2 regions of the Brevibacillus sp. SIMBA_040 genome follow, and region 1 is predicted to be linked to the other one. Evidence: riboswitches for the same ligand, from Rfam matches in the RefSeq annotation. Region 1 holds a riboswitch; the other holds the start of a gene.
What was found. A riboswitch is a leader RNA that binds a small molecule or an ion and turns the genes downstream of it on or off. The one in region 1 is predicted to bind S-adenosylmethionine.
Positions count from the first base shown of each region.

Region 2: another riboswitch for S-adenosylmethionine. It lies ahead of SB752_RS12260 (BMP family protein); the one in region 1 lies ahead of metK (methionine adenosyltransferase).

Region 1 covers NZ_JAWRXI010000024.1:12,317-19,902, reverse strand. The annotation lists gene SB752_RS28100 (glycosyltransferase family 2 protein) at 117-476, opposite strand; gene SB752_RS28095 (response regulator) at 546-1,253, opposite strand; gene SB752_RS28090 (sensor histidine kinase) at 1,286-2,428, opposite strand; gene SB752_RS28085 (polysaccharide deacetylase family protein) at 2,425-3,441, opposite strand; gene metK (methionine adenosyltransferase) at 3,588-4,793, opposite strand; SAM riboswitch class I at 4,935-5,035, opposite strand; gene SB752_RS28075 (S8 family peptidase) at 5,123-7,586, opposite strand, start outside.
Region 2 covers NZ_JAWRXI010000006.1:154,666-162,251, reverse strand. The annotation lists gene SB752_RS12275 (ABC transporter permease) at 1-615, opposite strand, end outside; gene SB752_RS12270 (ABC transporter permease) at 602-1,672, opposite strand; gene SB752_RS12265 (ABC transporter ATP-binding protein) at 1,647-3,176, opposite strand; gene SB752_RS12260 (BMP family protein) at 3,284-4,312, opposite strand; SAM riboswitch class I at 4,517-4,632, opposite strand; gene SB752_RS12255 (methyl-accepting chemotaxis protein) at 4,718-6,193, opposite strand; gene SB752_RS12250 (DUF3298 and DUF4163 domain-containing protein) at 6,360-6,977, shown strand; gene SB752_RS12245 (MarR family winged helix-turn-helix transcriptional regulator) at 7,227-7,586, shown strand, end outside.

The DNA.
Region 1 (7,586 bases):
AGATGAAAGAGGATTTCAATATGTATGGATCTAAAATTCAGAAAATATTTTCCACTTAGAAAACTAGACATTCAGGTCATCTATTCCAAAAAAATAAGGAACGCTATTGGCGCTCCTTATTTTTCATGCTGACGTAAATCAATTGTTACAATGGTTCCCGCTGCTACGCCTTCCTGCCAATCCATCAAATGACAATGCGGATAGCGGTCCAAAACGGTACATATTTGAGGCGTGTCATCCAGAGACCCCTCATCTATTAACGTAATACGGATGGGCTTACCACTCCAGTAGGAACGAAACAGCAGTTTTCGAACGGCTTGTTCCAGTACCTGCTCCGAATCCCGCAGCAGCAGCCGGTAATGTACAGACGGCAGTTCGGCGACCCCATTCATCTGCCGAATCCAGCTCTCAGCTATCATCATGAGTAAAGAGGAGCAGCCAAATGCCGCCAATAGCCATACAACCAGTTCTTCCATCACGGTCATACCTCCTCCACTAACAAGGTATGCCGCATAGCTTGAACAAGGTCACTTTTTGACGGCTGCCTACAGTTTCACCCAACCGTTTTTAATCGAAATAACAACTGCCTGTGTGCGGTCTTGCACATTTAATTTTTGCAAAATGCTGCTGACGTGGTTTTTAACCGTTTTCTCACTGATAAACAAAAACTCACCAATTGCACGATTGCTTTTTCCTTCTGCCATGAGCTGCAGTACTTCACGCTCGCGCCTGGTTAATGATTCAATCACTTTTGGATCAATTGCTTGCGATTCATCTACAGAAAAGCTGCGTTCTGTCGATCCCTCTTGCTCACTCAAGCGACGGAATTCCTCGATCAGCTTGCCCGTCACCTTGGGATGTATGTACGCACCACCACTTGCTACTACGCGAACGGCATCCACCAAGTCACTCGTACCCATTTCTTTTAGCAGGTAACCAGATGCACCGGAGCGCAGCGTACGATAAACGTAGCCCTCATCGTCATGAATAGACAGCATAATGACACGAGTAGTCGGACTTACACTAATTACACTCTCAGCAGCAGAAACACCATTAATATTAGGCATGTTGATGTCCATGAGCAGAACATCTGGCTTATGCTCCTCTGCCAGTAATGCTGCCTCGCCTCCATCCGCACCTTCTCCAACGACCTTGAAATCCTCTTCCATTTCCAGAATACGCTTTACGCCTTCACGGAACAATTGATGGTCGTCTACAATTACGATACGGAGCTCTTGCTGTCTTTTATCCATGGTTCATCCCCCTGTGTACATTCTATGTAATTTCACATTTTCAGCGGTATTTGGAATATCACTTTTGTTCCATCACCTGGTGCCGATTGCAATTCTACAGAGCCCTCCAATAACTGAACACGCTCCCTCATGCCAAGCAGACCGAATGAATTGCCATTTGCCATCCGCTTTTCGAGATCGAATCCAACACCGTCGTCTTTTACCACGAGACTCAGTGATTCCTGTAAAAACTCTAGCTTTACTTGTACGTTAGTGGCCTTTGCATGCTTTTCCACATTATTCAGGCACTCCTGAACCATACGAAAAATAGCGGCTTTTACGGAGCTGCGCAAAGGAGGCTCTGTACCAAATATTACCAGATCAATAGAGGAAGCGATACGTTCTTCGCATGTTCGAATATATTTTTGCAAAGTAGGCACCAAACCGAGATCATCCAATGCCATCGGACGCAAATCGAAAATTATCCTTCTGACATCTGCCAAGCTCATTCGGACCATTTCCTTCAGTTCAGTCAGCTCCATCTGCGCTTCTAGAATCCGCTCATTCTTCAGCATTTTTTCGACGATTTCCGAGCGCAGGACGACATTCGCCATCGACTGTGCCGGGCCATCGTGAATTTCCCGAGCTACACGCTTACGCTCTTCTTCCTGAGCCTGGATGACTTTTAACCCCATGAGTTGGTGCTGCTTGGCTGACTCCAAAGCCTCGCCAATTTTGCTCAAGTCTCCTGTCAGATAGCCAAGCACTACCCCCATTTGCGAGACTAGCTTCTCAGCTCTGACGATTGTTTCCTCCAGCGTCCGCAATTGGCGCTCCAGGTCATTGCGTCTTCGCTTCAGGTTATTTTCGCGCTCGCGATAAATGGACAGCTCCACTTGGATACGGCTCGCCTCTTCATACGCAATCCGAATGTCTTCCTCGGTATACATATGAAAATTTCGGCTCACCAATACGAGCCTGTTGCGCGACTTTTGGTACGCCAGCTCCAATGCATCTACCTTCTGTATGACCTTGGAAATTTCCTGGCGCAGCTCGTGCAAATCAAGCTTCAGCGAGTTTCCTTGCTGCCTTGCGTTTTCTGCTATATCAAATATTTGGGTTTTACTTGTCTCAACTGTTTCGATCGTCCGCTTGATCACCCCATCGAGCACGCTGATGTCTATCGCTTTGTTCATGATTGCTCTCCTTCAAACTCATTTTTCGCTTTCGTGAACAACTGATGGAGGCTGGCCTCATCCACATCTCGTACCCCGACGCCATTTCGCGGGATGGCAAACGGATTGGTTCCACGTTTTACTATTCCTGGTGTGGATGTAAACACATACTCATAACCGGCTTGTCGTGCCGTTTCCAGCACAATATCGTTCGTATAGCCAAATGGCAAGGAGAGTGCTTTCACATCGTAACCAATCCACGATCCAAGACCTACTCGTGACATAACGAAATCAACATAGAGTCGATTCCTATACTCCTTTTCAACTTCCAATCGGTTTAGATCTTTCAGATAGACAGGGGCCGTCCCTGGTCCAAGATCGCCCCATTTGTTGCTCTCTTCCTCTTCGTGCAAGCTGTACGTATGAGAGGCAACATCAGCCAGTCCAGAGGCTATCATTTCATTTACTTGTTGACGCGACAGTGGCGTCGTCATGTTTACTCGCTTTCGTTCTGCTACATCTCGTATCCTGCCTGCAATGGCAAAATTGACAGATGGAAAACCGTATTCACGCATAATCGGAAACGCTTCTGTATAGTAACTCTCATATCCGTCATCAAATGTAATGAGTACTGCATTCTCCGTTGGCAAGGTCCCCGTCTGAACAAATTGCACAAACTCTGCAAGCGATATAGGATGTAGATCATTTTCATGCAGAAACGCCATGTGCCTCGCAAATAGTTCTGGCGATATGACGTATCTCTGATCGGTTTGATCAGTCACATGATGATACGTTAATACGACAACCTGATTTTTGTACCACTTTTTCGGGACTGCAGTTGCTTTTTGGATTGCTGTGACGTTTGGCTCAGCATTCTGTGCGCCACTTATGTAGTTAGACGTATCAACTTGGGGAAAAGGTTGCAGTTTTTGTGCATTCTTTTTTACCAAATCCGATTCTCCCAGTAATCCACCAGCCACAATAAGTAACAAAAAGGTTACAAACACGATCAGGAAGAGCCTTCTTTTCGGCAAAAAAACCCCTCCTCACTTCCCATTTTAGGAGATTCGACATAACCCTACAAATTCCTTTGTTCACCCCACCCCAATAACTCCCAACGATTTTGATTTCCACAGAAAAAAGAGCCTAGTAACAGTACTAGGCTCTTTCACTACCGTTCTTATTTTGCCAGTTGTGCTGCTTCTTGCTTCAGCACTTCCGCTTTGTCTGTTTGCTCCCAAGGAACATTCAGGTCGTTACGTCCAAAGTGGCCATAAGCAGCTGTTTGTTTGTAGATAGGACGACGCAGGTCAAGCTGTTTAATGATACCAGCAGGACGCAAATCGAAGTTTTTACGAACCAGTTTCACCAGATCTTCTTCGGAAATGGTTCCTGTACCAAACGTATCTACAGCGATCGAAACTGGTTGAGCTACACCGATCGCGTAAGCTACTTGAACTTCGCACTTGTCAGCCAGTCCTGCAGCCACGATGTTTTTCGCTACATAACGAGCAGCATATGCGCCGGAACGGTCCACTTTGGTTGGATCTTTACCGGAGAATGCACCGCCGCCATGACGAGCATAACCACCGTACGTATCTACGATAATTTTACGGCCAGTCAAACCAGCATCCCCTTGTGGTCCACCGATTACGAAACGGCCAGTTGGGTTGATGAAGTATTTGGTTTCAGCATCCAACAGCTCAGCAGGAACTACTGGCTTAATTACGTGCTCAACCAAGTCTTTTTGGATTTGCTCCAAAGTAGTTTCAGGAGCATGTTGCGTAGAAATAACGATGGTATCGATACGAACTGGCTTGTCACCATCGTACTCAACTGTTACTTGTGTTTTACCATCTGGACGCAGGTAAGCCAGTGTGCCATTTTTGCGCACTTCTGTCAGACGGCGAGCCAGTTGGTGAGACATGCTGATTGGAAGTGGCATCAGCTCAGGTGTTTCGTTGCAAGCAAAGCCAAACATCAGACCTTGGTCACCAGCACCGATTGCTTCGATTTCAGCGTCAGTCATTTTGCCTTCGCGCGCTTCCAGAGCTTGGTCAACACCAAGAGCGATGTCAGCGGATTGTTCGCCGATAGCAGTGATTACACCGCAAGTATCTGCGTCAAAACCAAATTTAGCACGATCATACCCAATCTCACGGATTGTTTCACGAACCAATTTTTGAATATCAACGTACGTGTTTGTAGTGATTTCACCAGCTACGAGCACCAAACCAGTTGTTACGGATGTTTCGCAAGCTACACGAGCGTTTGGATCTTTAGACAGAATCGCATCAAGGATAGAGTCGGAGATTTGGTCACAAATCTTATCCGGATGCCCTTCAGTTACGGATTCAGATGTAAAGAGACGACGACCTTTTTGCAAAGCCATGAGAAAAATACCTCCTTTGACCTCATACAAATAGTGTGGTAGCCGAGACAGGATTTTATCGACGTAAACGCAATAAAAAAAACCTTTTCCGCGTTTTTGGAGGAAAAGGTTTGAGCGCTTTATGCTTCCTTCATCCTCTTATCGGCCAGAACAGATGTCCGTTCTGCTGGTTAGCACCGCTCTAGTCGGTTGCCGGGTTTCATCGGGCCAGTCCCTCCGCCTGCTCTGGATAAGAGTATCCATTACGGAATATAGAATAATTGTTTTTTCCTATGGTGTCAATAGACACATTTGGTAAAGGGCGTATTCGTTTGCTTGCGCGATTATAATTTGTACGCTTTTGAAATGAGGACAACGACTTCAGCCCTGGTCGCGATACCCTGTGGCTTAAACGTCGCTCCATATCCATTTATCCATTTTCTTGAAGATAGTGCTTCAATCGATGAGAACGCCCAGTGGTTTGTTGGAACATCCCGAAAGGAAGAAGTACTTGGCGCAAACAGGAAAACCTTTTGAGCTCGCGCAATCATAGCCGCCATTTCTGCACGAGAGATGGCTTGGTCGGGTCTCATACGATTATTTGGGTATCCCCTCAAAATGCCTTGCTGATAAGCTAGTCCCAAATTGTTATACGCCCAGTGACTTTTTGGCATATCGCTGAAAGAGGCACTGCCTCTATAGGTACTGCCCACAGATTGTCCACTCGCTCTCATCGCTTGAATGAGCATGGTCGCAAATTGAGCCCGCGTCACTGCCTGATTCGGCTTGAATGTCGCATCATCAAAGCCCTTGACGATACCTCTTCCACTCAGTTTCACAATCTCCGAGCGCGCCCAATGGTCGGAAATATCGCGATATCCTGCGACAAGCACCTGCTGGGTGACCGTCAAGCGATACAAATCATAGCGGAAAGGTACTCCACTATTTAAACGGATATAATATTTGCCTGGCTGCAGTCGCAGGCCAATAATTTCTCTTCCCTGGTCTGAGAGCTCCGCCACTTCATTCGTGCTGGCCAGCGCGTAATTGAGGTTTTTCTCACTGTAGAGGGCGAGTCTGACACCACTTGAGACGGGAATGAAGGGAGCACGAATACTAACGAAGGATTCGGCATTGACCCTAAATTGGAACCAGTCTGAATCCGCTGTCGTTGGAAAATTCCCTGTCATCAAGGTTCCACCTGCAAGCGGGGATGCTTGAAGATACGTATCATTCGGTTCATTTGGATCTTTCTTAATCGGAGTAAAGCCCAGGTCCAAACGATATTCCCCATTCACCGCATTTTGCTCATACTCGCTGATGCGGATCAAATACTTGCCAGGTGACACTTCTTTTCTGACATGCTCAGACGGGTCATCACGCGTGCCATTATCATAAGGAGAATCCCAGACTGTGTTTTTCCCTTGACTCTGTTTTCCGATCGCGAGCAAAATGTCCATCCGTTTATTATCAGGAGTAATACTTACGTCCATTTGACCGTATTCCCGCACATAATAAGAGAACCAGTCCTGGTCTCCTTCATAATGAAAGTTACCTGTAACGCTAATTTGATTTCCTACAAGCGGTCTTGCAGTTGCTTCTGTATCATTCGGTTCGTTGCGATCCGGGTTGATGTTGAAGCGGCTGGTTAAAACATAAGTAAATGCGTTCACTCCTGCTGTACGTAATAGGCGTATATACATGCGTCCAGCTTTTGCTGGTACCGTAACGGTATCCCCATTCCCAAAATACTCCGTGATGGGCTCCCGATTCTCTGTATAAAAAGTCGCCGCCATCGCCGAGCTTACACCAGAATTTATCGTTGAAGTAAAATTTACTTTTCCATCATAGGGGATATCCATTCGAAACCAATCAACGGTATCGTTCGGTCCAAGATTCCCCCGTATTTGGGACTCGATCGGAAATGCCTTGGCTGTTGACTTGGTGTTGTTTGGCTCCAAAAAATCCATGGACATTGGTGTGCGTACTGCCTTGTTTACATCTAGCAAGCCATATCCTGTTGTTCGATCCCATCCAGGCTCTCCAAGATTCGTAGCTGTCTGATAGAGCAGCATTCTGACATCCAAAGGACTCATTTTCGGATTTCTAGCAAGAATTAGAGCAGCAGCACCTGCAACTTGAGGCGCAGCTGCTGAGGTCCCACTAAATGGACCGTATTTCCCGCCCAGCTTGGTTGTATACACATTAAAGCCTGGAGCCACTAGACTAAGCTCAGGTCCAGAATTCGACTCATTGAGTGGCTGATTATTGTTTTTTACTGCTCCTACCGCTACAACAGTTGGATACGCGGCCGGAAAGGCAACCCGATCGGCTTCATTCCCGCTTGCTGCAACGATGATTGCTCCGCTTTGTTCGGCGCGATTAACAGCAGAAACTAGCCCCCGCGAGTAGGACATGCTACTAACAGACATCACGATGATTTTTGCTCCTCGATCAAGAGCGGTATTTATTCCTTTTGTAATCAAATCAACGTCTGCACTGCCCTTTTTGTCTAACACCTTGATTGGAAGAATCCGAGCATTCCATAATACCCCTGATACGCCTATACCATTGTTCCCTTTGGCTGCCAGGATACCTGCGACTGCTGTTCCATGTCCATTATCATCCTGTGCACTTCTACCCGGATTGACCAAATTAATCCCGGGCAGCAGATTCTCCTTCAGATCTGGGTGATTGTAATCAGCTCCCGAATCCAATACAGCAATCACAATCGATTCGTTGCTGTTAACTGCTGACCATGCTTTTAACGCGTTGATCTGCGTTAGATGGAGCTGATTCCCTAAATAG
Region 2 (7,586 bases), on a different contig from region 1:
CAAGGCTCCACACATCACGATAGCCAGTATCTGCAAGCTCGTCACTTTCAAACCTAGGCTACGCGCTGCTACCGGGTTTAGCCCCACGGCAAGCACGCGAAAGCCTGTCACGGTACGATAAAAGAACAAGTAAAGCAAAATAGCTGCGATAAACGCCAAATATACCAGTGGTGAATGTCCTGACAAAATGTCGCCCAGGACAGGAATATCCTTGATCACAGGAATGTCCAGACGTGGCAATCCAGCCATGTCCTTGTCATAAAAAGCTCCCTTTACGCCAAAAACTGCTCGCAAGGCAAACGTCGTCAGACCGAGCGCCAAAAAGTTAATCGCCACCCCGACAACAATTTCATTGGCCCTCATGCGAATCGTCATATACGCAAACAAAAGCGAGAAGACAATACTGGCAAGAGCCGCAATCAAGATCGCGAGGAAGAGATTCCCGGTAAAATGGTTCCCGACAATCGCCGAAAATGCACCAACGAGCACCAGCCCTTCCAAGCCTACATTAAAAACACCTACGCGCGCGCATAGCGCCCCGCCCAAAGCAGCCAGCAAAATCGGTGTTACCATCCGAATGGTAGAACTGACGAGGGTCCAATCAAGCAGCTCCATGCGATTCTCCCCCTTTTGTCTTCCGCTTTTTCCACCAGTCGTAGCTGAATTTTGCCGAGATGAATAGAATAAGCACGGCTTGAATCACGCTAGCCAGCTCCAATGGCACATCTGTGTTGCGTTCTACGCCCATTGCCCCTGTTTGGAAGGCCGCAAGCAAAATCGAGGTAATAATGATCCCGATCGGATTGGAGTTCGCGAGCAAGGTAGCCATCAAGCCAGTCCAGGCAAAGTTGGGAACCGTTAAGGCACCATCGACAAAGCGGTAATGAGCGCCCAAAACTTCAACAGTTCCTGCCAGACCCGCCAAGCCACCGCTAGCAAACATGCCTGTCAGCATAACCTTGATCCGATTAATCCCCCCGTATTGAGCAAACAGCGGATTTTGACCGAGCATCTTTACTTCGTAGCCAAATGGCGTGAAACGAATAACCCAAAACAGGACGAGTGCAGCGACGATGGCAAAGATAAAGCCTGTGTGTACACTCATGCCCGCAAACAGCTTGGGCAGCCAAACACTTTTATCCAGCATCACTGTCTGTGACAAAGCTGCAGAGCCAGTCCGATCCCGAAACGGCTCGGTCACAAGATAGCTCGCGAACAATACTGCAATATAGTTGAACAAGAGCGTAGAAATGAGAAGTGGAATGCGAAATCTTGCTTCCATAAAGCCTGGGATCAGCGCCCAAAATCCGCCTACAGCCATACCTGTGAGGATAGCTGCTACGAGCTTGATCATTGCTGGTGCCGGCAAATAAACGGCAACCAGCGTGGCACTGATCGCTCCGAGCACCATCTGACCTTCTGCCCCCAGGTTGAATACCCCTGCGCGAAAGGCCAGTGAAAGACCAAGCGCAATTAACATGATTGGTGTAGCCCTTGCCAAGGTAGACGTGAAGAAGTAAAAGCTACCAAAAGCTCCTTTCCACATCTCCTGGTAGGTGCCGACAATCGATTCTCCCACTGCAGCGATAACGAGCGCCCCGGTCAACAGGCCGATCACTACCGCCAAAATAGGCTGAACCAGCGACTTACCTAGCTCTTTGACTGCTGCCATGAACGCTTCCTCCTGCCATCAACACGCTGATTTTTTCTTCCGTTGCCTCCGAACGCGCCAGCTCACCAGCAATCTTACCTTTGTACATCACTAGAATACGATCAGATAAAGCGAGAATCTCAGACAGTTCGGAGGACACGAGCAAAATCCCGTCTCCCTGATTACGTTTTTCGATCAGGGCTTGATGAATATACTCCATCGCTCCGATATCAACGCCCCGAGTAGGTTCTGCTGCAATCAAAAATGGCGTTTCCTGCCCCAGCTCCCGAGCTACAATCAATTTTTGCAGGTTCCCCCCGGACAAGTTCCCCGCGAGCTCCTGCAATTGTCTGGAGCCTGTTTTAATGGCAAACCGCTCAACCCAGTCTCGGACCACCTGACGAAATGCCTCGCGCTTCACGATTCCGCGATGGTAGTATTCCGGCTTTCGCTGATAGCCCATCAAGGCATTTTCTTCTACGCTTTCGAGCTTTGCCGTGCCCCACATGTAGCGGTCTTCGGGAATATGAGCCAAGCCTGCGCTGCGAATCGTCGCAACCGATTGATTGGTCACATCCTTGCCACCGAGCCTTATGCTTCCTTCCCCTGCCGTCCGCAGCCCGCTCAATGCTTGCAGCAGCTCCGACTGACCATTCCCGGAAACACCAGCAATTCCGACAATTTCTCCGTGATGAACGGTAAAGCTGACTTGATCCAGCAAGGTTTGCCTTTCCCGTACAGTCAGATTTTCTACCTGAAGCAATGGGCCACGCTCCAGAGCAACACGCTGGCTCAGCTCCTGTAATTCCCGCCCTACCATGAGTCGCGCCAAGTCATCTACATTCGTATCATCACGCGAGACTGTTCCCGTTACCTTGCCGCCTCGCAGTACAGTGATGCGATCGGCTACCTCCATCACTTCCTGAAGCTTGTGCGTAATCAAAATCACGCTTTTCCCGCTCTGCGCCAAATTGCGAATGGTTTGCAGCAGCTCGCGAACCTCTAGCGGTGTTAATACTGCGGTAGGCTCGTCCAAAACAATGATGTCCGCTCCCTGATACAAGACTTTCAGAATTTCTACCCGTTGCTGCTCACCGATCGAGCAGCTGGACACCTGTGCCTGTGCATCAATCGGGATACGGTATTGCTCACTTAGTGCACGAACTTTATCCACAGCTTCTTTTCTTTTGAAAAAGCCAGCCTGCTTCGGTTCATATCCGATCACGATGTTTTCAGTCACAGTGAACTCACCAAACAACATAAAGTGCTGGTGAACCATTCCGATTCCGCTCCGAATAGCATCTTCTGGGCCACGGAACGTGACTTTTTTGTCGCCTATCACGATATCTCCTGAAGTTGGCTGCTCCATGCCGTACAGCATCCGCATCAACGTCGTTTTGCCTGCTCCATTTTCACCAACGATTGCGTGTACTTCGCCAGCAGCCAGTGAGAAAGACACCTTGTCGTTGGCAATAAAATCTCCGTATTTCTTGGTCATGTCCCTCATTTCCAGACGATAGGCCATTCCCACTCCTCCTTTATCCTGTGCTGCCGCCTATAAACTTCCTCTAACACAATCGTGACCGACTACACAGCTGTAGTCGGTCACATCAATGCACTGTGTGTATTCTTTTAGAACGTGTCTGGAACTTTGCGCGTTCCAGCTACAATCTCATCGTTGATCGCTTTTACTTTGTCGATAACTTCTTGACCGATAAACGCATTCAGTGGCGTTTGGCTCTCATGTGTTACGTACGTCACGCCCACACCTTTTTCTTTCAAACCATACGTTACTACGCCTGGCTTCAGGGAGCCTTCTACAAACGCCTTCACTGTTTCATACGCTGCTGCATCCGTACCTTTCAGCTGAGACAACACGATGTGCTCAGGGTCGATTGTCGTGCGGTCAACGTCTTGTCCTGCTGTATAGAAGCCTTTTTCCTTCGCTGCTTCAAAAACGCCCAGGTCCCCTACTGCAGCTGCACCATTGATGAAGTCAGCGCCTTTGGATGCTTGCAATAGCGCCATTTCTTTTGCTTTTGCCGGGTCAGAGAAGCTGCCTACGTAGTTCACGAGGAATTCTGCGTTAGGATTTGTTGCTTTCATCCCTTCCTGGAAGCCGCCTGTCCATTTTTTCAACAGCGGAATATCCATCGCTACGACCATACCAACTTTGTTCGTCTTGGTAGCCAGACCTGCTGCCGCACCCATCAGGTATGCAGCTTCCTGCTCACGGAACGTTACGCTGCGAACGTTTGGCAAATCTACTACCGTATCGATTATCGCAAAGCTCTGATCAGGATTTTCTGCTGCTACTTTTTTCAATGCATCCTCAGCTTCAAAAGAAGAAGTGATGATCAAATCATACTTTTCTGCTACAGCTACACGCAGGTTTTCTTCAATCGCGCCATGGTCAGTGGACTCGATACTCTTCACTTCTGCGCCGAACTCTTGTCCAGCTTTTTTCGCACCCTCATCCATTTGCTGGAAGAACGGATTTACCCCGATTTTTTCTGGCAGGATCAATGCAATGCGCTTTTTCGCTGCGCCCTCTTGTCCTGTTGCTTGTCCTTCTGATTTATCTGCAGGTGCATTGCCGCCTGCCGAGCAACCTGCTGCCAATACTGCAAATGTGGTTAATGCCAATAACAACTTTTTCATGGTGTCGTCTCCTTCTCCTGTTCGTCCGTTTCGATCGTTTTTCTCTATTCCAATACGTAATGTACGTCTTTTGGACGTAAATTTCAATAGTAATTACGAATATTTCACTTCATATACACTTTATCGTTCGCAAATTCCCCCTCTTTAGCATAAAAACAAAAAAACTCTTCCCTGAGGAAGAGTTTGCGTCCGAGGCAGTCCTCTTCCTCATCTGTCAAAACCCCGGTCAGGTTTTGCAGGAATTGGCACCTTACTGTACACGTACGTACAGTGGTTGCCGGGCTTCATCGGGCCAGTCCCTCCGCCTCTCTAGATAAGGTAGGTGAATCTATCAAGTTATAATGATGATTATTCTAGCAGAACGCCTCAAAAATGCAATTGTTTTTTGGTTCCAAACTTTCGTTACTATTCTTTGTGAAACGTTTGCTGCAAACGATGGGACAGCGTATTTAACTCGCCTAGCTCTTCGGTAATTTCTCGCACCTTTTGATGCTGATTTTCTGCTGTCGCAAAAAGCTCTTCCAGATTGGCAACCGATTGCTCCGTTACAGCAGTAATGGTTGACATCTCTACTGCCACTTCACCGGAGCGCATTTTTACCCGGTCCATACTGGAGCGCACTTGATCGGCTGCCTCCAGGAATGCAACCATTCCCGTCCGCACCGCTTCAATAGAAGCAACTGTTTTTACTGCCAGCTCCTGTCCTTTGGCAACAGACGTTTCTCCACTGCTAATTTGCTGTACTGCATTTTCACTTTCCTGATGGAGCACCTTCAGAATCTCACTAATTTCCTGGGTAGCTGTGGCGCTTTGTTCAGCCAGCTTCCGAACCTCATCCGCAACGACTGCGAAGCCGCGTCCATGCTCACCCGCACGTGCCGATTCGATAGCAGCATTCAATGCCAACAGGTTGGTCTGTGTTGCAATTTGATTAATAGCACCTACAATTTCCTCCACGCGGTTCGCCTGACGATTGAGCTGATGGATCGTTGAAGCCGCTACATTTACCGACTGTACGATTTGGTCCATTTGCATAGACAGCTCATTCATCATCGTCACACTGTCAGTCAGACGACGGTTATTGTGATCCGATTCACTCTTCATCGCATTTGCCTGATTGGTTACGGCTACGATCTCGGAATCAATCGACTGCACCTCTTCTTCAATCTTCACGGTAGAGTTAGCTTGCGACTCCATACCTGTCGCTACTTCCTTGAAGGCGATCATCATCTCGTCCGTATTGCGCTTCGTACCTTCTGCGTGCTCATGCACATGCTCGGACGTACGATCCAATTGGTCCGTCATCAACTGGATTTGGCCCAGCATTTCTTCCAGACGTTTCTCTTTCTCCTCCGCTTCCTGACGAGCCGCATTCGCTTTGTTCAGAGAAGCTTGTCCAGCCAGACAGAGATAGGTCATCGCCCCCATCATCATGAGGATCGCAGAAATGCGCAGAACCATGTTCACTTCATCAAAATCACCACTGAAAATCTCATATGTACCTGTATAAAAGCCAACAACCGACAAAATAATCTGGACAACCCCTGTAAATACGACCAGCTTCCAATCCAAATACGCTGCTAAAAAACCAATTACTATAAATGCAAGAAAAGGTACTTCTTCATAGGTCGTAAAATGGTCAAAGGTTATCGCATAATACATGAAGCCCACAGCCACTAAATAACGAATGATATGGCTGTTTTTTCGAATGAAGTAAAGCGGTGACACGATCAAGGTAATCAGCAGTCCCACTGATGTAAGCTTCCAAAATTCCACGCCAGTCGAATAGGTAATAAGACCTGCCATCCAAAGATGATTCCATAAGATAAAAATCATAAAGCCTTCTTTATTTGTCAACGTATTGCGTACCAATTGAACCATAATCGCCCTCCTTTATTTCCGTTTTTATTTATATCGGCATCTTTCTCCATTATAAGCCGAACTTTATAACCAAATATGTGAAAAAAGTAAGAACAGCAAAAATAATTTGGAATAGGCTGATGTAACCAAACATTTTTTTCAATCAAGAACGAAAGGAACAACCAAAGTGGAACTCAACCAACTGCCAGCCACTGTGCTGACACGTACCATCTCCCGCCAAAACACGACCATTTACTATCCACAGCTCGCTGGACTCGCGAATCAGCAGGCAGAAAAGGATATTAACAAAGCTATTCTCCAAACCGTTCAGGGGCTGATCCATGAGCAGCAGCGTGTGCAGGTACCCGGAAATACACAGATGCAAGGTAGCTACGAGATCAAAAGCAATGAGAGAGGCATCTTCAGTGTGACATTGACTAACTATGCCTATACTCCGCAAATGGCCCATGGCATGACATTTATGGGTTCGGTTACGGCAGATATTCAGACAGGCAAGCTATTCACGCTGCGTGATCTGTTCAAGCCCGGAAGTGACTATGTCAAAGTAATCTCGGATAACATCAAGCTGCAAATCAAAGAGCGCAATATCCCTACCCTGAACGGATTTACTTCGATTAAGCCTGACCAGGATTTCTATCTCGCTGACAAAGCTCTTGTCATCTATTTTCAGTTGTACGAAATTACGCCTTACTATGTTGGTTTCCCCATGTTCCCCATCTCCGTCTACGATCTCGAGCCAATCATGAACGAAACCGGGCCACTCAGCATTATGGCTGCTGACTGATTTCAAGGTCGTTTTTCATACCATCCAGGCTGGTGCGATGATACAACGGGCATCAGCGTTTTTTTGTGCCCATTGCTGACAAGTCTTCAGTCCGTGCGTTTCCCATTTGTAAGAAAATACAATCTTGCTCCAATCGAATAAACATTTACTTATATCCTCCAAGCTGTTAGTATGATATTTGTACATATTTACTTAAGCAATCAAGCCTATCATATATATCTGACCAGCTCCCCCGGAGGTATGATATCTATGCATCATTACGGACATAAGATTAGTCAAACGGCTAGAGTTTTTAGTAAAACATTAAATGGAATTATGTCCCCGATGGGCCTTTACAGCTCACAATGGGGTATTATTTTGTGCCTGCACTATCGCAATGCACTCACACAGGTGCAACTCAGCAATTATTTAAATGTCGAAGCTCCGACAATTACACGGACATTGACCCGTTTGGAAGAAATGGGCTGGATTATTCGTTCGGAAGGCGACGATAAGCGCGAGCGCTACGTTTCGTTGTCTCCGCAAGCGATTGAGCGCTTCCCGGAATGGCTGCAGGCTGCCAGTGAGCTGGAGGCAGTCGCGCTTCGTGATTTGGATGAAGAGGAATTG